One region of the Thiomicrospira sp. S5 genome, then DNA from elsewhere that is predicted to be linked to it. Evidence: predicted binding sites of a transcription regulator. Region 1 holds the regulator's gene; each other region holds the start of a gene.

Region 1 (6,856 bases):
TCCGCCAGGCCTGGTCATTCCCTACTATCCAGAGCCATCGCAACCCTGATGACATCCGTCGTTAATGCACGGACTTGCTGCGCGGAAAATCGCACCGGAAGCTTGACCCTTTACCCAACTGACTTTTAATCACCAACTTGGCATCATGACGTTCCAGGATGTGCTTGACGATGGCCAACCCCAAACCGGTGCCACCGGTGTCGCGTGAACGTGCCGTATCGACACGATAAAAACGTTCGGTCAGGCGACTGATGTGTTCCTGCGAAATCCCGATGCCGGTGTCGTCCACCTGAAAGTGCGGCCCTTTTGCGTCTTCGTACCAGCGCACGGTGATTTGCCCGCCTTCCGGCGTATAACGGATGGCGTTGGAAATCAGGTTCATCAACACACTCTTCAGCGGTTCTTCGTAACCTTTCAACGCCAGACTCTCGTCCAACTCAAACCTAAAACTGTGTTTTCCTTGGCTCATCTGAGTGGCGTCCTGTTCCATTTTTTTGAGGATGGGAGCAATCGGAACGGTTTTCTCCTTACCGACCAGCGTTTCCGATTCCATGGCCGAAAGCGTCAGCAAATCGTTGATGATGGACTGCATCCGTTCGGATTGGTTGTGCATCTGTTCCAACGGCTTCACCCACATGGAATCCGGTTCTTGGCCGTCCATCATCACTTCGATGTAACCGTTCAATACGGTCAGCGGCGTACGCAGTTCATGTGACGCATTGGCAATGAAATCACGGCGGATTTGCGCCAGATTGTAAAGCTCGTGAATGTCCTTGACGATCAGCAGCTTATGTTCCTGAAAATACGGGAATAATTTCAGATTGAACACCCGAGGAATCCCGTTGAGTGAAGATAAAATCACCGATTTTTCATAACGCCCCGACTTGAGGTACTGAATGAAATCCGGGTGCCGCAGCAGATTTTCGATTTTACGATGGGTATCACTGTGTTTCAGCTTGAACAGCTTTTTGGCGGAATTGTTAAACCATTCAATTTGATTGGATTCATTCAGCGAGATAATGGCGTCCGGAATCGTCATGGACGCGGCCAGGAATTGCTCGGATTTGTAAAACTGTAAGTCGGCGTGCTTTTCCAGCGAACGCTGTTTGCGTGAGACCAGATACCCTAACTCGCCCCACAGACCGGAGCCAGGTGGATAAGACACATTAGGCGTGCCCTTCATCCAAAGTTCGAAGCGATAGATACTGTACAATTGACGGGCGATATAGAACAGCAAATAACCGAAAAAGGTGGCCATCCACCAATCGGTCATCCATGCGATGAACAGGGCGAGCCACACACTGGTGATGACCCAGGTGAGTTCCCGCGTAATTCCTTTTGACACTGAATCGTTTTCCTCTTATTCAACAGAGAAACGATAGCCAGCACCTCTTACGGTTTGAATCGTATCGGCTGCCCCGACGGGCTCCAATAGTTTTCTGAGACGCCGAATGTGAACATCGACGGTTCTCTCTTCGACCACGACATTCTCCCCCCACACCTGGTCCAGCAACTGGACACGGGTATAAACACGGTTGGAATGCGTCATGAAGAAATGCATCAACTTGAACTCTGTTGGCCCAAGTTTAACTTCTTGGTCATTGACTGTAAAACGGTAACTGGATAAATCCAGCTTCAAATCGCCGGAACGCACCACGTCCAGCGCATTCTTTTCGGGGGATTGACGTCGCAGCAAGGCCTTGACCCGTGCCACCAAGGCTCGCGGCGAAAAGGGTTTGACGACGTAATCGTCGGCACCCGCATCAAAACCCTGCACCTGGTCGTTTTCCTCACCACGGGCCGTCAGCATGATAATCGGAATGCCGGCGGTCTGGTCGTTCTGACGAATACGCTGAGCCAGCGAAACACCCGACACGCCCGGCAACATCCAATCCAATAACACGCAGTCCGGCTGGTGTTCCAACAACAGTTTCCAGCCTTGCTCTGCATTCGGGGCTTCGATGACCTTATAATTCGCCGCTGTTAACGTGAAATTCAACATATCGCGAATGGCGGCTTCATCTTCGACCACTAAAATGCATTGCTCTGTCATAAATCTTTCCCGTTAAGATTCCAGCTCGCTCAAGAACTCGTTTAAGCGTTCGCTGTCTAGGTTACGCATATCCATCCCTTGAACCAGGTAGATGATGCTTTCCACAATGTTTCTGGCATGATCCGATACACGCTCGGAAGCGCGCAATGCGATGATCATTTCCATCAGACATTCTACTTGATCCGGCATCTCTTTCAGAGAGGTTTTCAAATCCGCCATGGCATCGGCGAAAATGTCGTCGATCAATTCTTCTTCCTGAATGATTTTACCAGCCCCTTCGGTGGAAACGCGAGCAAAAGAATCCAGCGCAGTTTTCAGCATGGCGTTGGAGCGCGTGGAAATGTCCATCAATTCAACGTAGCCCGGCAATTCAGCGCACTTCACTTGGTGCTCTTTTCCGAACACGATGACCATTTTCGCGATCTTGACGATTTCGTCGCCCATACGCTCCAGATCGATGGCGATGCGAATCGCGGCAATGATCAAACGCAAATCGGAAGCCGTCGGTTGTTGGCGCGCCAATACTTTCGCGCACAAACGGTCGATTTCCATTTCCGCTTTATTAATTGCTTTGTCGAAGGCGATGATTTCCACCGCTTTTTCGGTATCGCCACTGCCCAAAGCGACCAACGCCGTTTCAAACTGGCGCTCGACCATGCCGCCCATTTCCAGAATGTGGTTGAACAAATCTTCCAGATTACGGTTCAGCATTTCCGAAATGTGTGAGCTGAATTCTTGTTTTTCCATGTGATGACTCTCCTGACTGTTCTTATAACTATAACTCAATACTCAACATTGAGAGCTTTGCACGAGTGGGACGCGAGGAAAAAATGAGATAAAATTTTTCTGAATCAGGCGGAAAACGAAGTTAATAGCTAGCTATTAACGAGTTTTTCAACGACATTCAGGAAGATTTTAGCTATTTTTAGCCGTGTACCCATCTCGTGTAAAGCTCTCAACTTAACCGTAACGACCGGAAATGTAATCTTCGGTACGTTTGACTTGCGGATTCGTGAACAGAGAGTCGGTATCGGTGTATTCGATCAAGTCTCCCATGTACATGAATGCGGTGTAATCGGACACACGAGCTGCCTGCTGCATGTTGTGCGTGACGATCAAAATCGTGAAGTCCTTTTTCAGCTCGAAAATCAATTCTTCGATGGCCAAAGTGGAAATCGGATCCAGTGCCGATGTCGGTTCGTCCAACAACAAAACTTCCGGCTTGATGGCGATGGCACGCGCGATACACAAACGCTGTTGCTGACCACCCGACATGCCCAAAGCATTCTCGTCCAAACGGTCTTTGACTTCTTCCCAAAGTCCGGCGCCTTTCAAGGCCCATTCCACCGTTTCATCCAGCACGTTCTTATCGCTGATGCCTTGCAGACGCAAACCGTAACAGACGTTTTCATAAATCGATTTCGGGAAAGGGTTCGGCTTTTGGAACACCATGCCCACACGACGACGCAGCGCCGCCACATCCATGTGCTTACTGTACATGTCGTCCCCGTGCAAAAGCATCTCCCCTTCCACGCGCACGATGTCAATCAAATCGTTCATGCGGTTGAAGCAGCGCAACAAGGTGGACTTCCCGCAACCCGACGGCCCGATAAACGCCGTCACACGGTTTTGCGGCAGTTTCATATTGATGTTCTGCAAGGCTTGTTTGGAACCGTAAAACAGGTTCCAATCCTTGACCTCAATCGCCATTTTTTCGTTGTCCAAGTGCATACCACGATGATCACGATCAATCGAAATATTCATATTCTGTTCAGTCATAACAACATTCCTATTCTAAAATTCTATTGCAATAATCCACCAGGCCTGGTCATTAATTATCCAGAGCCTTGTACTTCTCTCTCAGCTTATTACGGATCGTGATCGCTCCGAGGTTCAAACCGATGATAATCAACACCAACAACAAAGAGGTGGCATAGACCAACGGCTGAGACGCTTCAACGTTCGGGCTTTGGAAACCGACGTCGTAGATATGGAAACCAAGGTGCATGAACTTACGGTCCAAGTGAATAAACGGTGCGTTCAAATCGATTGGCAGTTCCGGCGCCAATTTCACCACACCGACCAACATCAACGGCGCCACTTCCCCGGCGGCGCGCGCCACGGCCAGAATCAGACCGGTCATAATCGCCGGCATCGACATCGGCAGGACAATTTTCATAATGGTTTCGGACTTGGTCGCGCCCAGCGCCAGACCGCCCTCACGCAAGGCACGCGGAATACGGGACAAGCCTTCCTGAGTCGAAACGATCACCACCGGCAAGGTCAACAGGGCCATCGTCAAGGAAGCCCACAGCAACGCCGGCGTCCCGAAGGTCGGACTCGGCAAGGCGTAACTGTAGAAGAGTTCGTCGATACTGCCCCCGATGATGTAAACAAAGAACCCGAGACCGAAGATACCGAACACGATGGACGGCACCCCCGCCAGGTTGTTGATGGAAATTCGTACCGTCCGCAACAAAATGCCGTCTTTAGCGTATTCGCTCATATAGACGGCGGCAATCACCCCCATCGGCGTCACGAAAATCGCCATCAGGATCACCATCGTTACCGTCCCGACGATGGCTGGGAAAACCCCGCCTTCGGTGTTCGCTTCACGCGGATCGTCAATCAAGAAGTGTCCGATGGACGTGAAGAAGAAACCAACCTGCTCGCCAAACGTCATGTTGTTTGGCTGCCAGAAACGTACAATGGATTTCAACGGGACATGAATGAATTTATTTCCCGCAATTTGCAACGTGACTTCACCCAGATTATTGGACTGGCGATACAACACCTTCAACGTGTCTTGCTGATCGCTGAATTCTTGTTTCAGCGTGGTGCGCTCGGCCTCGAATTCGGCTTGTTTCTCGGCGGTGTATTCACCGTCGGTCTCAAGCCGCTTTTCATTCAAACGCAGTTGCTCTAATTTATAGTTAATACCACCGATAATGACTTTTTCGATGTATCGGATTTGGTTGTGTAGATCCAGACCACTGTCCACCAGCTGCTGCATCATCGGCAACACATTATCGCCACGTGCGACGATTTTGCCGTCCTGCTTAATGTACTCCAAATGGCCGTAGACATTCCCCCATTCGTAACGCTCCACCACCGTGACGCCGTCATCGAGAATGTCCTGGCGACCGATGATGTTCGCCGAATTAATCCAGCGGAAATCAATGCCGTAAACGTCACGGTTACCGACTTTCAATAGGTACTGCGGAATGCGGACAATGCCGTCTTCGGCTTTCGGGTCTTTGAATTCCTTGCTTTTGACTTCATGCAATTCACCGACCACTTGCTCCAGTTTGCCGTTATCGGTTTTCACTTCGTATTCATACACCGAATGCGGCCAGAAATGCACCAGGCCTCGGAACGAAATCATCAACAATAAGCCAACAACCAACACCACACTGATACTGACAGTCGACGCACTAAACCAAACCCAATGTTCGCCTTTTTTGAACCATTCTTTCATGTCAATATCCTTTATAGTGAGCCATACTTACGGCGCATGCGTTCGCGCACCACTTCCGCGAGCGTATTGAAAACAAACGTGAAGATAAACAGAATCAGACCGGACAGGAACAGCACTCGATAATGCGAACTGTACAGCTCCGCTTCCGGCATTTCCACCGCCAAGTTGGCCGACAGAGTACGCATCCCCTGGAAGATGTTCACATCCATCAGCGGCGTGTTACCGGAGGCCATCAATACGATCATCGTTTCCCCGATGCCGCGCCCGAAACCGAGCATGATGGCCGAAAAGATTCCCGGACTGGCCGTCGGCAAGACCACACCGACCAATGTCTGCCACCCGCTGGCGCCCAGCGCCAGAGAACCGTTCACCAAGTAACTCGGCACGTTGTAGATGGCGTCTTCCGCCACCGAGAAAATGGTTGGGATCAAAGCGAAGCCCATCGCAAACCCGATGACCAAGGCATTACGCTGGTCAAAATCGATGCCGGCGCTGGACGTCAACCAGTGACGCATATCACCGTGGAAGAACAGATTTTCGATTGGAGAGCTCAACGACAGGGCAAACCAACCGAGGAAAACCACCACCGGCAGCATCAACACAGCCCGTCTGCCGGTTGGAATCAACAAACGCACCGGCTCCGGCAGACGAGACCAGCCAAAACCGAATAAAAGGATGCCGATGGGCACCACCAGTAAGATGGCAAAGAAGCCGGCCAAATGGGCTTCCATATAAGGCGCCAGCCACAACCCGGCTAAGAAACCGAGAATAACCGTTGGCAGGGCTTCAATCAACTCAATGGTTGGCTTGATGTATTGGCGGGTTTTGTTGTCCATAAAGAAGGCGGTGTAAATCGCCGCCAAAACGGCAATCGGCACGGCAAACAACATGGAGTACAAAGCCGCTTTGATGGTACCGAACGTCAACGGCACCATGGAAAATTTCGGCTCGAAGTCGGCGCTGGCGGACGAAGACTGCCAGGTATAGCTTGGCTCTTCATAGCCCTCATACCAGACTTTCCCCCACAAACTGGAGAAAGAGACATCCGGGTGTTCGTTTTTAATGTCGTAATTGACCATCTGGCCGTCAGCGGTTTCCAGCAAAGCGCCGTTTCCGCGTTCCGCCATCAAAATGAAATTCAACCCGGTTTTCAAGTCCACCGAGGCCAAATGTCTTTCCGCCGTGGCGTTGTACAAATTGACTTCATCGGAACGGTCCAGCGTCACAAACCCTTTACGACTGTGTTCGATAGCGATGAAGTTCACAGGCTTCTTATCCACTTCAAACTCACGAATGAACTCCAACTGGAAGTTGTTGTTTTCGTC
Region 2 (6,856 bases), 920 kb from region 1:
ACGATATGGATAATTCAGGTTCTGCGTCGGTTGGCAATCGCCTTCGTGGTCGCAATACTCTTCGGTCTCGGTGTTTTCCAGCACGATGTAGTTATCCACCCAGTTGGAGTACACCGACAAGGTCGAGTGCAGGTTTTCCGACTGCCAGGTCGCCGCCAGCTCGGTGTTGATGGAGGTCTCGGCTTTCAAATCCGGGTTACCCAGTTGGTAGGCCTGCACCCCGCCGTGCGCGCCGGAGGCGTAGAGTTCAAAAATGGACGGCGCGCGGAAGCTGCGTCCCAGGTTACCGGTGAAGGTCCAGTTGGACGTATAGTGATAGGCCACGCCCAAAGCGCCGGACCAATCAGAGAAATCGCGCGAATTGTTCGAGCTGTTATACACCCCGGTTTCATCCCAGAAATGGGCGTTTTCCGAGCTTAACGGCGCTTTGACATGCTGACTGTCGTAGCGCGCACCCACTTCCACATCCCAAGGACCGAAGGATTGTTTTTCCACCACAAAGATGCCGGCGCCATCTTCGGTCGCACTCGGCGTCAAATGACCGGAACGCAAATCCTGGTCTTTGGTGTAACCGCTGACACCAAACTCACCTTGCCACCCGAAGAATTCCGGATGCTCCACCGCCAACTGGTAATCATCGCGGTGAACGACGATGTCGAGATATTCCTCGTCATCCTTGTAATCGTCCATGTCCTCGTAAGTCACTTCATGCATCGCCTGACGCTGGTTGCGGGTATGGGCGTATTTCGGTTTGATGACCCAATCCCCGGCGAAAAACTCGGCCTTCAATTGGGTTTCGGAGTTGGTCAGATTTTGCCCGGCGGACGGAATCAATTCATATTCACCCGGCGCCGCTTCCACGCCCAGATAGTTTTGTTTGGACTCCCAATAATTGTGGCGTAATTCCACTTCACCCCAATCACCACGGTAACCCGCGCCGATCACGGCCGACTCGCCTTCAAAGTTGGTGTAAGGCGTGGTACCTGTGACCAAGGGTTTGGTGCCCGGCGGATCGCCCGGGGCCACATCGCCCGCTTCCGGGCCGTCCGGCGTGACGAAATCGTTGCCGCGGCGTTTGGTCACGCCCCCGACCAAACCGAAGCCATTGGATGACAGTTTGGCCTTGGCGCCAATCATGGTTTCGTTATTATTGGAATTCACCTCCCCCATCAACTCACCGGACGCTTTGGTTTCACCCGGCCCGGCATAATCTATTTGTGGGCCGACCACATTCACCGCCGATTTCACCGCCTGGCTGGAATACTTCAAGCCTTGCGGGCCGCGAATCACTTCCAGACGTTCGGTCAAAGCCGGGTCCACATTCGGGTTATGGCGTGTGCCTTCCGCCTGATACTCCATGGTCATGCCATTGGACAACACCGGCAAACGCAAAGAAGTATCGCCGCGCACCACCGGCTTACCGGATTGCGGGCCAGTTTCCAGGGTATTCACGCCGGGCAAGCCGTCCAGCGCTTCACCGAGGGAAGCGGTGCCGTTGCGATCCATTTCCGTTTTGGAGGGTTGTAAGGTGGTGGACGTACTGATGTCCACCGGTTCCAACGGCGGATTCAATTGCGATTCCACGGAAATTTTCTGTAATTGGGTTGTTTGGGTCTGCTTGCTGTCTTCCGCCCAGGCCGCGTTCACCGACGCGCCACTGGCCAACAGAATGGCAGACACGAGTTTCTTGCGAAGCATGTCTTTCTCCTGAAAAGGATTTCTCTTACTGATTTTTAAGGGGAATTAAATAAAAAGAATCAATCAGGAGAAGGCCGGCGGGGCACGGCTGAAATAGACCGCCGCGAAGGTGGCGGCAAACGACAGGATGGAATCCGGGCGCCACACATCCCGATAAACGGGTGTCTGCGGCAACTCGAATGTCGGCGTGAAGGCACTGGCTTGGTGTTCCACACCGTCGAAGACATTACACACTTCGGTGTGTTCATGGAACGGATGAATCTCGGCGTGCAACAGAGCCGCCGTCTGCGCGAACAGCAACACGAACGCCAGCAACAGGTGTCGCCAGGACACCGTGTCAGCGCCAAAAGGCTGAAACCATCGCTTCGGCAGTGTGTTTGTCAGGGTTCGTTGATTCATCGTCAAAAATACGGGTTCGTTACAGGTTGTTGGAATATTCACTTAACTGTTCTGAAACAACCCGCGTCGGTTACTTCTTTACATTTTTGTCATTACATTGTGTTACATAATAACATTCTCTATTTTAGCGCCTCCTGACATGAAATCCAGAGATAAATAAAATTTATTTCAAAAAGTCACCCAAATGGCCAGGCCTGGTGGTTTTTCGGTTTGTTTGACAGCTTTATGAAAGGCGCGGATTCGGCATGATTTTTTCAAACCGCATGGCTATAATGAAACCAATCGTTGCACAAAATCACTTATAGAAGGATGCGCCATGTCTTTGTCACCCTACGCCGGAAAAGCTGCCCCACAATCCATTCTGGAAAACATTCCCAAACTGATGACCGACTACTACAACTTGATTCCCGATGCCAGCAATCCGGATCAAGCGGTCGCCTTCGGCACCTCCGGCCACCGTGGCAGCGCCAGCAAAACCGCCTTCAATGAAAACCACATCGCCGCCATTTCGCAAGCGATCGTCGAATACCGCGACGCGCAAGGCATCACCGGCCCGATCTACATCGGCATGGACAGCCACGCCCTGTCGGAAGCCGCCCACGCCACCGCCATCGAGGTCTTTGCCGGCAACAGTCTGGACGTCATCATTCAAGGCAAAGGCCGTTACACGCCGACGCCGGTCATTTCGCACGCCATTCTCACCTACAACGAAAACCGCACTGATGATTTGGCCGACGGCGTCATCATCACACCATCGCACAATCCACCGGAAGACGGCGGATTCAAATACAACCCGCCAAACGGCGGCCCGGCCGATACCGATGCCACTTCCGTGATTCAAGACCGCGCCAATGAAATCCTGATGTCCGACATGCAAGCCATCAATCGTATGCCACTGGCCGAGGCGATGGCTTCCGAATTCGTCAAGGCCGAAGACCTCATCATGCCGTATGTCAAAGACCTCGACAAAATCGTCGATATGAAAGCCATCAAAGACGCCGGACTCAAGCTCGGCATTGACCCGCTCGGCGGCGCAGCGGTGGATTACTGGCAACCGATCGCCGACCATTACGGCCTGAATCTGGAAATCGTCAACAAACACGTCGACCCGACCTTCTCTTTCATGACGGTGGATAAGGACGGCAAAATCCGCATGGACTGCTCCTCGCCTTACGCCATGGCCAGCCTGATTGCCCTGAAAGACGACTACGACATCGCCTTCGGCAACGACACCGATACCGACCGCCACGGCATCGTCACTCCGTCGGTCGGTTTAATGAACCCGAACCACTATCTCGCCGTCGCCATTCAATACCTGCTGACCCACCGTCCGAACTGGTCGGCGGACGTTAAAATCGGTAAAACGCTGGTGTCCAGTTCCATGATTGACCGCGTCGTCGCCTCCTTGGGCAAAACTCTGGCGGAAGTGCCGGTCGGTTTCAAATGGTTTGTGGACGGATTGGTGTCCGGCGACTATGCCTTTGGTGGCGAAGAATCCGCCGGGGCGTCTTTCTTGAAAATGGATGGCACCGTCTGGAGCACCGACAAGGACGGCATTATCATGAATTTATTGGCCGCGGAAATCACTGCCGTCACCGGCAAAGACCCGGGGAAACTGTATCAGGCACTGACCGAACAATTCGGCAATCCGGTGTACAGCCGCATCGACGCACCGGCCAACCGTGAACAGAAAGCGATTTTGAAAAACCTGTCACCGGACATGGTCAAAGCCGACACTTTGGCGGGCGAGCCTATTCTGGACAAACTCACCCACGCTCCGGGCAACGGCGCGGCCATCGGCGGCCTGAAAATCACCACCGAAAACGGCTGGTTCGCCGCCCGCCCATCCGGCACCGAGGACATCTATAAAATCTACGCCGAAAGCTTTAAAGGCCAAGCGCATTTGGATGAAATCCTAAAAGAAGCGCAAGCGATTGTGAGTGATGCGTTGAATGGTTAATTTCTGGAGAGCCAACCATGGATTACTTTGAGGGCATTCTCAAAACACTACTGGAGCACAAAGGCAACTGGGTTAGGCAATCTTTTAAAGTCAATTTAACCAAACAAGAAAAGCGTGACATTGGCAAACATTCAATACCTAGGCCGGAAATAGACTTGCTGGCTTTTAATGTCACCCAGAATACAATTTTGGCACTGGAAGCAAAGTCTTTCTTAGACTCCTCCGGTGTCAAATACGCCGACCTTTGCCAAAACCACGAAATTCCCGAAGGAAAATACAAGTTATTCACCTGCCAAAACTATAGAGAAATCGTTTTAGCCAAATTAAAAGAAGACCTGATTTCAATGAATATGGCCAACCGTGAAACGTCAATCACCCTTGGTCTCGCAGCCGGTAAAGTGTATCAGTCAAAGTCTTTGGACATAGAAACCTTGTTCCATAATCAAGGCTGGTTTTTTTGGTCACCCGAAAAAATAAAAAATGAAATCTCGAACTTGGCATCAAAAGGTTACGAAAATGAGCCTGCCATCATCACGGCTAAAATATTGATGCGCTAGTTCAAGCGTTTGTTTCTAACTATTTTGCAAGCAACACACTGAATTGTTGATGCACTTCGTCTCGATGGTGAATACCTTTCACCTCAAGCGCTTCACCACTATCAAAGTTCAAATGCAGATCATGTTCCACGCGATTGGTTTTGTGTTTACGCGCGCTTCTGGGCTCAACTTTCCAATCGGCGATATCCGCTCGTTGAAAGCGGTGAATTTCCAGAGGAAACAGTAACACCATCTTGTCGTTGTCGGCGTCCACAATCAGTTTTCGGCCCAAGCCTAAGTCCACTTCGTTCGCGGGTTGAAACGCTTCGGTTTCCAACAAACGTTGGTAGGTTTGTGCCACTTCGGTTTTCAGCGCCTGGTGTTGTTTAAAGCCATACCGCAATAACAGCAGCCCCGGCAACACCCACAGCCCCCAGATGGGTAAGGTGTGGATAAAACCGTTTGAAAGCTGGCTAATCGCCAACACCAAGCCGGATGCGACAATCAACGCCACCACCCACATCCATAATTTAAAGCGCGCTAAGTGGCGCGGCGTAAATGTTTGATAAGCCATCCTTATATTTCCTGTTTTATTGCCTGTTTTATCAAGAAGAGCAACTGAGTTGCAACCCTTTTTGTTCCGGACTTGGCGGTTTCTGAAATTCCGCCAGGCCTGGGTGTTCTTCGAAAGGTGAATGCAGTGCTTCCACCCACTGTTCTAATGGTTGATAGTCACCGTTTTCGGCGGCTTCGATAATGCCCTGAGCAATGTAATTCCGCAAGACGATGGCCGGATTGGCGGCCAAAATCCGTTGCTGACGTTCCGACTCGGAAACGCCTTCTTGCTGCAAGCGGGCATCGTAACACTGGAACCAATCGACAAAGGCACCGGGTTGGTTCAACAACGCCATCAATTCACCTTCATCCGGTTGGTTCCATTTCGCCAAGCGGCGGAAAAACAAACTGAAATCCACCCGATGCTGATCCATCAACACCAATAAATCACCAATCAGGTTTTTATCGTCCGGCTGTACGGTATGCAATCCGATTTTACGGTTCATCTCGTCAATGTACTGGCGATTATAGGTTTCCACAAAGGCTTCCAAGGCTTCGTTTTGCGCGGCTTCGTCCAGCACTTTATCGAAGGCGTGTGCCAGCAGTTGGCAATTGGTGACGCCGATTTTCGGTTGCTGGTTATAAGCGTAGCGCCCTTCATAATCCGAATGATTGCAGATGTACTCGATTTGAAAATCGTCGAAAAAGGCATAAGGCCCGAAGTCGAAGGTTTCGCCGAGGATGGACATATTGTCGGAATTCATCACCCCGTGATTGAAGCCCACCGCTTGCCATTTCGCCATCAGCACCGCGGTGCGCTCGCACACGGTTTTCAACAAGGCGGCACTGCGCTGCGGTTCTGCCAGCGATTGCAGTTCCGGGTAATGATGTTCCACCACAAAATTGGTCAGGAATTCAAAGGTGGCCGGGCCTTTGGAGGCGGCCCACTGAAAATGCCCGAAACGGATGTGGCTGGGCGTGACACGCATCAGGCTAGCGCGCGTTTCGAAGGTTTCACGCTGCACTTGTTCGTCGCTGGTGGCGATGGATAAGGCCCGCGTTGTGGGCACGCCCAGCCCGTACAAGGCTTCGGACGCCAAGTATTCGCGAATCACCGAACGCAAAACCGCCCGGCCGTCACCTCGACGGGAATAAGGTGTGCGCCCGGCGCCTTTCAGGTGAAAGTCCCAGGCCTGGCCGTTTTTGTCTTCCCAGCGCCCCAGCAACACTCCGCGGCCATCACCCAAATCCGGGTTGTAATAGCCGAACTGGTGGCCGGTGTATTTTTGCGCCAGCGGCTGCAAATCGAACTCGGCCAAGCTGGCATCCTCCAATTGCCCGGCGGTGAGTGCAAGCAATTGTTCGTCACTCAAGTCGCAATCGATTTCCTGCATCAGCGCCCGATTAACCGCGACGAGACGTGCGTTTTGCTGGGGCTCCGGCCAGACGGGTTGGAAAAAGGATTTCGGCAATTCGAGATATGGGTGCTGTAACATGGTTCAACCTGAGGTTTGGGGTGACGGAATCGCGCGAACTTTCTGCAAATATTCGACAAATACTCGGCAAAGACTGAGCGCGCTTTAAGGTTATTATAACGCGCCTTGTCAAATCCGACAGCTTTCAAAGAGCAGGTCTGGGCGTTTTTCTGTTTTCAGCTTTTTACCAACTGTGACAAGTTCAGACGCATCCGCGGATCGAACAGTTTTTT
Region 3 (6,856 bases), 290 kb from region 1:
CTTTGCTGGAGAGTTTCGCGGTGTTGCCGGGGCATTTGCGCCATGCATTCAAAAACATCAAACCGCCGGAAGAAGGGTCGGTTCGTTATCGGCTGGACAACGCCATCGATCATTTCCGGGAAGTGCAGTTCCGTCGTTTGACGCGTTGGGTATTGTCGCACCGTGCCATTACCTTGGCGTCGACATTGGCGTTGATGATTTTTGCCATCGGTCTTTTGGCCGGAGGGCGAATTGCCTTTGTGTTTTTCCCGTCGCCGGAATCGACCCGTTTGCTGGCGGATGTGCGTTTTGTCGCGGGCACGCCGCCGGAAGTGACGACGCGTTACGTTGATCAGCTTTATCAAGCCTTGCTGGAAACCGAAAAAACCTTGGAGCCGGGCATTGTCAAAACGGCGGTGGTGCATCATAACGAAACCAATAACGGCGAGACTGGAGCCAACTTCGGGGGCATTAATATCGAGCTGGTGGAATCCGACCAACGTGAAACCCGAAATGCCGAGTTCATCCAGATGTGGCATGAAAAAGCCGGAAAAGTCCCAGGCCTGGACGTTTTGTCGATTGAAGCGCCACGTAACGGACCGCCTGGCAGCGACATCGATATTCGTTTGTGGGGCGCGGAGCCGGGCGTGTTGAAACAGGCGTCTCTGGATTTACAGCAGGTGTTGTCGCAAATTCCCGGTGTATCGGGGGTGAAGGACGATTTGCCGTACGGGCGGGATCAGCTGGTGTATGAATTGACGCCGCAAGGTCAGGCGTTGGGCTTTACCTATGCCTCGCTTGGGCAGCAACTTGCGGATGCGTTTTCCGGGCGGTTGGCGCAAATTTTCACCGATGGCGAAGATGAAGTGGAGGTGCGGGTGCAGTATCCGCGCGACGAACAGGCCAAACTGGCCACGCTCGGCAGCATGCAGGTGATGACGCCGGACGGGCAAAGTGTGCCGCTGAGTTCGGTGGCGAAATGGAAAAACCAGCAAGGCTTTGATGCCGTGCGTCATGTGGACGGCCGTTTGACCATTACCGTCAAGGCGGAAGTGGATAAGAGCGTCAATAACGCCAATCGTATTTTAGCCCAGCTTCAGGAAACGACCTTGAAGGCGTTGGTGGCGCAATACGGATTGAGTTATTCACTGGAAGGTCAGAGCGCCAATCAGGCGGAAACCATCGGCGATATGAAAATCGGGCTGCTGATCGGCTTGGCGACCATTTACATTGTGCTGGCCTGGGTGTTTGCGTCCTATGGCTGGCCGTTGGTGGTGATGATGGCGATTCCGTTCGGCTTGATCGGGGCGATTATGGGGCATTGGGTGCTGGGCATCGATATGACAATTCTGTCGTTGTTCGGTTTCTTCGGTTTGTCCGGCATCGTGGTCAACGATTCTATTATCTTGGTGAGTTTCTACAAACGGCTTCGTGAAGAGGGGATGGCGATTAATCAGGCGTTGGAGGAAGCGGTGGTGCAACGGGTGCGCGCGGTATTCTTAACCTCTTTGACCACCATTGCCGGTTTGACGCCGTTGCTGTTTGAAACCTCCTTGCAGGCGCAATTCCTGATTCCGATGGCAGCGTCCATTGCCTTCGGGTTGATGTTCTCGACCTTATTGATTCTGTTGGTGATTCCGGCGACCTTGTCGCTGTATGAAAATTTCCACGACCGGTTACAGGCCAGGAAGCAGGCCGCTGAAGCGGCCTAAATAATCTTATTCTAAGGTCAGGGTTACTCGCCTTGGAACCCAGGGTTCCAAGGGTGGTCGCAACGGATCAGGCCGTCTTCGATCGGCGGGGTTTCAATCGGGCCGCCGAAGGCTTTCCAGGCATTGAACCCGCCGGCGAGATTAATCACATTCGTATAGCCCATCTGCTTCATGGTGTAAGCGGCCAGTGCGCCGCGTCCACCGGCCTGGCAGAAAATGATCCAAGGCTGGTTCAGATCCGACAGTTCGGATTCGTGCCCTTCAAAGCACATGTCGCATTTGGGTTCCAGAATGCCTCTGGGGATATGAAGTGACATGGGGATGGTGCCGTCGAGGTATTCCGCCGCTTCGCGGACATCGAGGGTTTTGTAACCTTGCGCCTGGTAGTCTTCAACCTGGTCGCAAGTGATTTCATCAATATTGGCTTTGGCCGTTTTTACGAGGTCTTTCAGTCTAAGTGGCATAGCGAACTCCTTGTCTGGAAAGGGAAAACGTCAAGCCATTCCGATTCTAGCATAGATTTTGAGGAATTTATTTCATCCTGCCGTTGCCTTTCATAAAACCTTCAAATAATGCGTGAAAATGAAAAGCATCATATACCCCGAGCGGCTTGAACCGCTGTTTTCGATTTGATTTTCATCAGGATAATCGCGAAAAAATCCAATTTTTCCCAGTGGTTATTTCACGATAGAAAGATAAGAAAACTTGATGATTTTGTCATTTTGAGAGAAAATGTTCGTCCAATTTTGCACTTGTCGCTTTCAAAATGGGTCAAAAAGGCCAAAAAATTAAAGTGGATAAGACACCGAATTTTTATAACTTGAGGGAAGTTGCCAATGTCAACTCGTAGAGAACTAGCCAATGCGATCCGTGTGTTGAGCATGGATGCCGTCCAAAAAGCCAAGTCTGGTCACCCAGGCGCGCCGATGGGGATGGCTGATATCGCCGAAGTCCTGTGGAATGACCACATGAAATTCAACCCGACTAATGCAAACTGGGCCGATCGCGATCGTTTTGTTTTGTCGAACGGTCACGGCTCCATGCTGATTTATTCGTTGTTGCATTTGACTGGGTTCGACCTAGGAATGGAAGACATCAAGCAGTTCCGTCAATTGCATGCGAAAACCGCAGGTCACCCGGAATACGGTTATGCCGACGGTATCGAAACCACGACCGGGCCGTTGGGGCAAGGGATCACCAACGCGGTTGGTATGGCGATTGCCGAGCGTACTTTGGCGGCGCAATTCAACAAACAAAACCACGACATCGTTAACCACTACACGTATGTCTTCATGGGTGACGGTTGTTTGATGGAAGGCCTGTCTCATGAATCAGCGGCTATGGCTGGGACTTTGGGTCTCGGTAAGCTGGTTGCTTTCTGGGATGACAACGATATTTCCATCGACGGTCACATCTCCGACTGGATGGAACGTGACGTTGCCGGACGTTTCGAATCGTATGACTGGCACGTCATTCGCGACGTTGACGGTCATGATGCCGACGCGATTGATAAAGCGATCCGTGAAGCCAAGTCCGTTAACGACAAGCCTTCTTTGATTTGTACACGTACGACAATCGGTTTCGGTTCTCCGAACCTGTGCGGTACCCACGATTGTCACGGCGCTCCATTGGGTGACGAAGAAATCAAATTGACGCGTGAAAACCTGGGCTGGGAATACGAGCCGTTTGTGATTCCGGAAGAAGTTTACGAAGGTTGGGATCATAAAGAGCAAGGTGCGAAAGACGAAGCCGAGTGGAACGCTAAGTTTGAAGCTTACCGCGCTGAATACCCAGAGTTGGCGGCGGAATTCGAACGTCGTATGGCGGGTGAATTGCCGGCGAACTTTGAAATGGAAATGGATAAGTTCATCGCAAAAACACAAGACGAAATGCCAAATATCGCCTCTCGTAAAGCGTCTCAAAACGCAATCGAAGCCATGGGGCCATTGTTGCCGGAAATGTTCGGCGGGTCGGCTGACTTGACCGGGTCTAACCTGACCAACTGGTCCGGTACGGTGAAAGTGAATCATGCGAATCCAAACGGTAACTACCTGTCTTGGGGTGTGCGTGAATTCGGTATGGCACACATGATGAACGGGATGGTTCTGCACGGCGGCTTCAAAGTCTACGGCGGTACTTTCTTCATGTTCATGGAATTCATGCGTAATGCTTTGCGTATGTCCGCCTTGATGAAAATCGGTACGATTTATGTCTTCACGCACGATTCCATCGGTTTGGGTGAAGATGGTCCGACACACCAACCGGTCGAGCAAATGGCGACCATGCGTGTGATTCCAAACTTCCAAACTTGGCGTGCGTGCGACGCGGTTGAGTCTGCGGTTGCGTGGAAACTGGCGGTTATGCGCGGTGACGCGCCGACAGCTTTGGTCTTCTCTCGTCAAAACTTGACGCCGATGGAACGTACGGCCGAGCAAGTGAAGAACATCGAGAAGGGTGGTTACATCCTGAAAGATTGTGACGGTACGCCGGACATCATCTTCATCGCGACCGGTTCTGAAGTTGGTTTGGCGGTTGAGTCCGCTGAAGCGATGGACGCGAAAGTCCGTGTGGTTTCCATGCCGTCTACCGATGCCTTTGACGAGCAGGATCAAGCCTACCGTGATTCCGTGTTGATCCCAGGCGTTAAGCGTGTTGCGATCGAAGCCGGTGTGGCCGAGTCTTGGTACAAGTATGTTGGCTTGGACGGTGATTGCGTTTGCATGAAGTCCTTCGGTGAGTCTGCACCAGCCGGTGAATTGTTCAAAGAGTTCGGCTTCACTGTTGAGAACGTGGTGGCGACGGCGAACAAGGTACTTGGTAAATAACCCATTTCATTTTTTACCAGGCCTGGCCGGTTTACCGGTTGGGTCTGGCGTATTTTAGGAGTAAATAAGAATGACAGTTAAAGTTGGTATTAACGGTTTTGGCCGTATCGGTCGTATGGCGTTTCGTGCGGCTGCAAAAGACTTCAAAAACATTGAAGTAGTTGCCATCAACGATTTGTTGGACCCTGAATATTTGGCATACATGCTGAAGTACGATTCCGTACACGGTCGTTTCGACGGTGACGTCGAAGTGAAAGACGGTAACTTGGTTGTGAACGGTAAAACCATCCGCATCACCGCTGAACGTAACCCGGCTGACCTTAAGTGGGACGAAGTGGGTGCCGACCTGGTCATCGAATGTACTGGTTTCTTCCTGACCGAAGAAACGTGTCAAGCGCACATCGACGCCGGTGCGAAGAAAGTGGTTCAGTCTGCGCCTTCTAAAGATCACACGCCAATGTTCGTTTACGGTGTTAACCACAACGAATACGCGGGTCAAGCGATTGTTTCTGCCGCTTCTTGTACCACAAACGGTTTGGCGCCGGTTGCAAAAGTATTGAACGACAACTTCGGTATCAAACGTGGTTTGATGTCGACTGTTCACGCGGCGACCGCCACTCAGAAAACCGTTGACGGTCCTTCCATGAAAGACTGGCGCGGTGGTCGCGGTATCCTTGAGAACATCATCCCATCTTCAACCGGTGCGGCGAAAGCGGTTGGTAAAGTATTGCCGGCGTTGAACGGCAAGTTGACGGGTATGGCTTTCCGTGTACCGACATCTGACGTTTCCGTTGTTGACTTGACGGTTGAGTTGGAAAAAGAAGCGTCTTACGACGACATCTGTGCGGCGATGAAAAAAGCGTCTGAAGGTGAGTTGGCAGGCGTTCTGGGTTACACCGAAGAAGCGAATGTTTCGACTGACTTCCGTGGTGACTCTCACCCATCCATCTTCGACGCGAAAGCCGGTATCGCTTTGGATCCGACCTTCGTTAAGATCGTTGCTTGGTATGATAACGAGTATGGTTACACTTGTAACATGATGCGCGTTGTTGAGCACGTTGGAACGCACTAAGCGTTTCCGGTGATCGCAAAGGCCGGGTTGTTTGATCCGGTCTTTGATTGATTTTTCTTGTCGGTATTGGCTCAGTGCCGAAAAGAAAAATGAATTTTTAACAATCGAATGCGCTTTTCCATTGTGAAAAGTGTTTTTAAACTTTAAAAAAAGGACTGAGTATGTCTGTAATTAAAATGTCTGACTTGGACTTGGCTGGAAAGCGAGTATTGATCCGTGAAGATTTGAACGTTCCGGTTAAGGATGGGAAAGTGACCTCCGATGCACGTATCCGTGCCTCTTTGCCAACCATTAAAATGGCGGCTGAAGCCGGTGCGAAAGTCATGTTGATGTCTCACTTGGGGCGTCCGACCGAAGGTGAGTACGCGGAAGAATTTTCGTTGGCGCCGGTCGCGGCCGACTTGTCTGCAAAGCTAGGCAAAGAAGTGCGTTTGGTTAAAGACTACCTGGACGGTGGTTTCGACATTGCGGAAGGCGAAGTCGTATTGTTGGAAAACGTGCGTTTCAATGTCGGAGAAAAGAAAAACGACGAAGCGTTGTCTCAAAAATACGCGGCTTTGTGTGACGTTTACGTCATGGATGCTTTCGGTACGGCTCACCGTGCGCAAGCGTCTACACACGGTGCGGGCGCTTTCGCCGGTACCGCATGTGCTGGTCCTTTGTTGGCGGCCGAATTGGACGCTCTTGGTAAGGCTTTGAATAACCCGGCGCGTCCGATGGTGGCGATTGTGGGTGGTTCCAAAGTATCCACTAAGTTGACGGTGTTGGAATCTTTGTCTGAAAAAGTCGACCAATTGGTAGTGGGTGGCGGTATTGCCAATACCTTCATCGAAGCGGCTGGCTACAATGTTGGTAAGTCTTTGTCTGAAAGCGACTTGGTCCCGACCTGTAAAAAATTGAACGAAATCATGGAAGGGCGTGGCGCGGCCATTCCTTTGGCTTCTGACGTGGTTTGCGGGAAAGAATTCTCCGAATCGGCTGCGGCCGAAACCAAAGCGGTTGCGGATGTCGCCGACGATGACATGATTTTCGATATCGGTCCGGATTCAGCGGCTGAATTGGCGAACATCATCAAAAACGCCGGAACGGTTGTTTGGAACGGCCCGGTTGGTGTCTTTGAATTCGATCAGTTCGGTGAAGGCACCAAAGCGATTTCCATGGCGATTGCCGAATCGTCAGCGTTCTCCATCGCGGGTGGTGGTGATACCTTGGCGGCGATCGACAAGTATGACATCGCGGATAAAGTCTCTTATATCTCAACCGGCGGC

The links. Region 1 encodes PhoB, which activates phosphate uptake and scavenging genes when phosphate is short. Its sites were predicted from a motif close to GNNTGTCATAAAACTGTCANAT; they were not measured.
Region 2: a site for PhoB is predicted at 2,310-2,331, ahead of pgm (phosphoglucomutase (alpha-D-glucose-1,6-bisphosphate-dependent)). Genes of this name have one in related genera too.
Region 3: a site for PhoB is predicted at 2,241-2,262, ahead of tkt (transketolase). Genes of this name have one in related genera too.

Annotation. Positions count from the first base shown of each region.
Region 1 is NZ_CP014470.1:2,263,329-2,270,184, forward strand. Features, by position in the region: gene phoR (phosphate regulon sensor histidine kinase PhoR) at 62-1,345, opposite strand; gene phoB (phosphate regulon transcriptional regulator PhoB) at 1,361-2,053, opposite strand; gene phoU (phosphate signaling complex protein PhoU) at 2,066-2,800, opposite strand; gene pstB (phosphate ABC transporter ATP-binding protein PstB) at 3,014-3,832, opposite strand; gene pstA (phosphate ABC transporter permease PstA) at 3,885-5,531, opposite strand; gene AYJ59_RS10515 (ABC transporter permease subunit) at 5,543-6,856, opposite strand, start outside.
Region 2 is NZ_CP014470.1:416,092-422,947, reverse strand. Features, by position in the region: gene AYJ59_RS01955 (TonB-dependent receptor) at 1-1,698, opposite strand, end outside; gene AYJ59_RS01950 (hypothetical protein) at 1,762-2,103, opposite strand; gene pgm (phosphoglucomutase (alpha-D-glucose-1,6-bisphosphate-dependent)) at 2,414-4,057, shown strand; gene AYJ59_RS01940 (hypothetical protein) at 4,075-4,614, shown strand; gene AYJ59_RS01935 (hypothetical protein) at 4,634-5,167, opposite strand; gene AYJ59_RS01930 (protein adenylyltransferase SelO) at 5,199-6,644, opposite strand; gene AYJ59_RS01925 (ABC transporter permease) at 6,800-6,856, opposite strand, start outside.
Region 3 is NZ_CP014470.1:2,557,717-2,564,572, reverse strand. Features, by position in the region: gene AYJ59_RS11955 (efflux RND transporter permease subunit) at 1-1,691, shown strand, start outside; gene AYJ59_RS11950 (rhodanese-like domain-containing protein) at 1,715-2,155, opposite strand; gene tkt (transketolase) at 2,528-4,516, shown strand; gene gap (type I glyceraldehyde-3-phosphate dehydrogenase) at 4,587-5,588, shown strand; gene AYJ59_RS11935 (phosphoglycerate kinase) at 5,750-6,856, shown strand, end outside.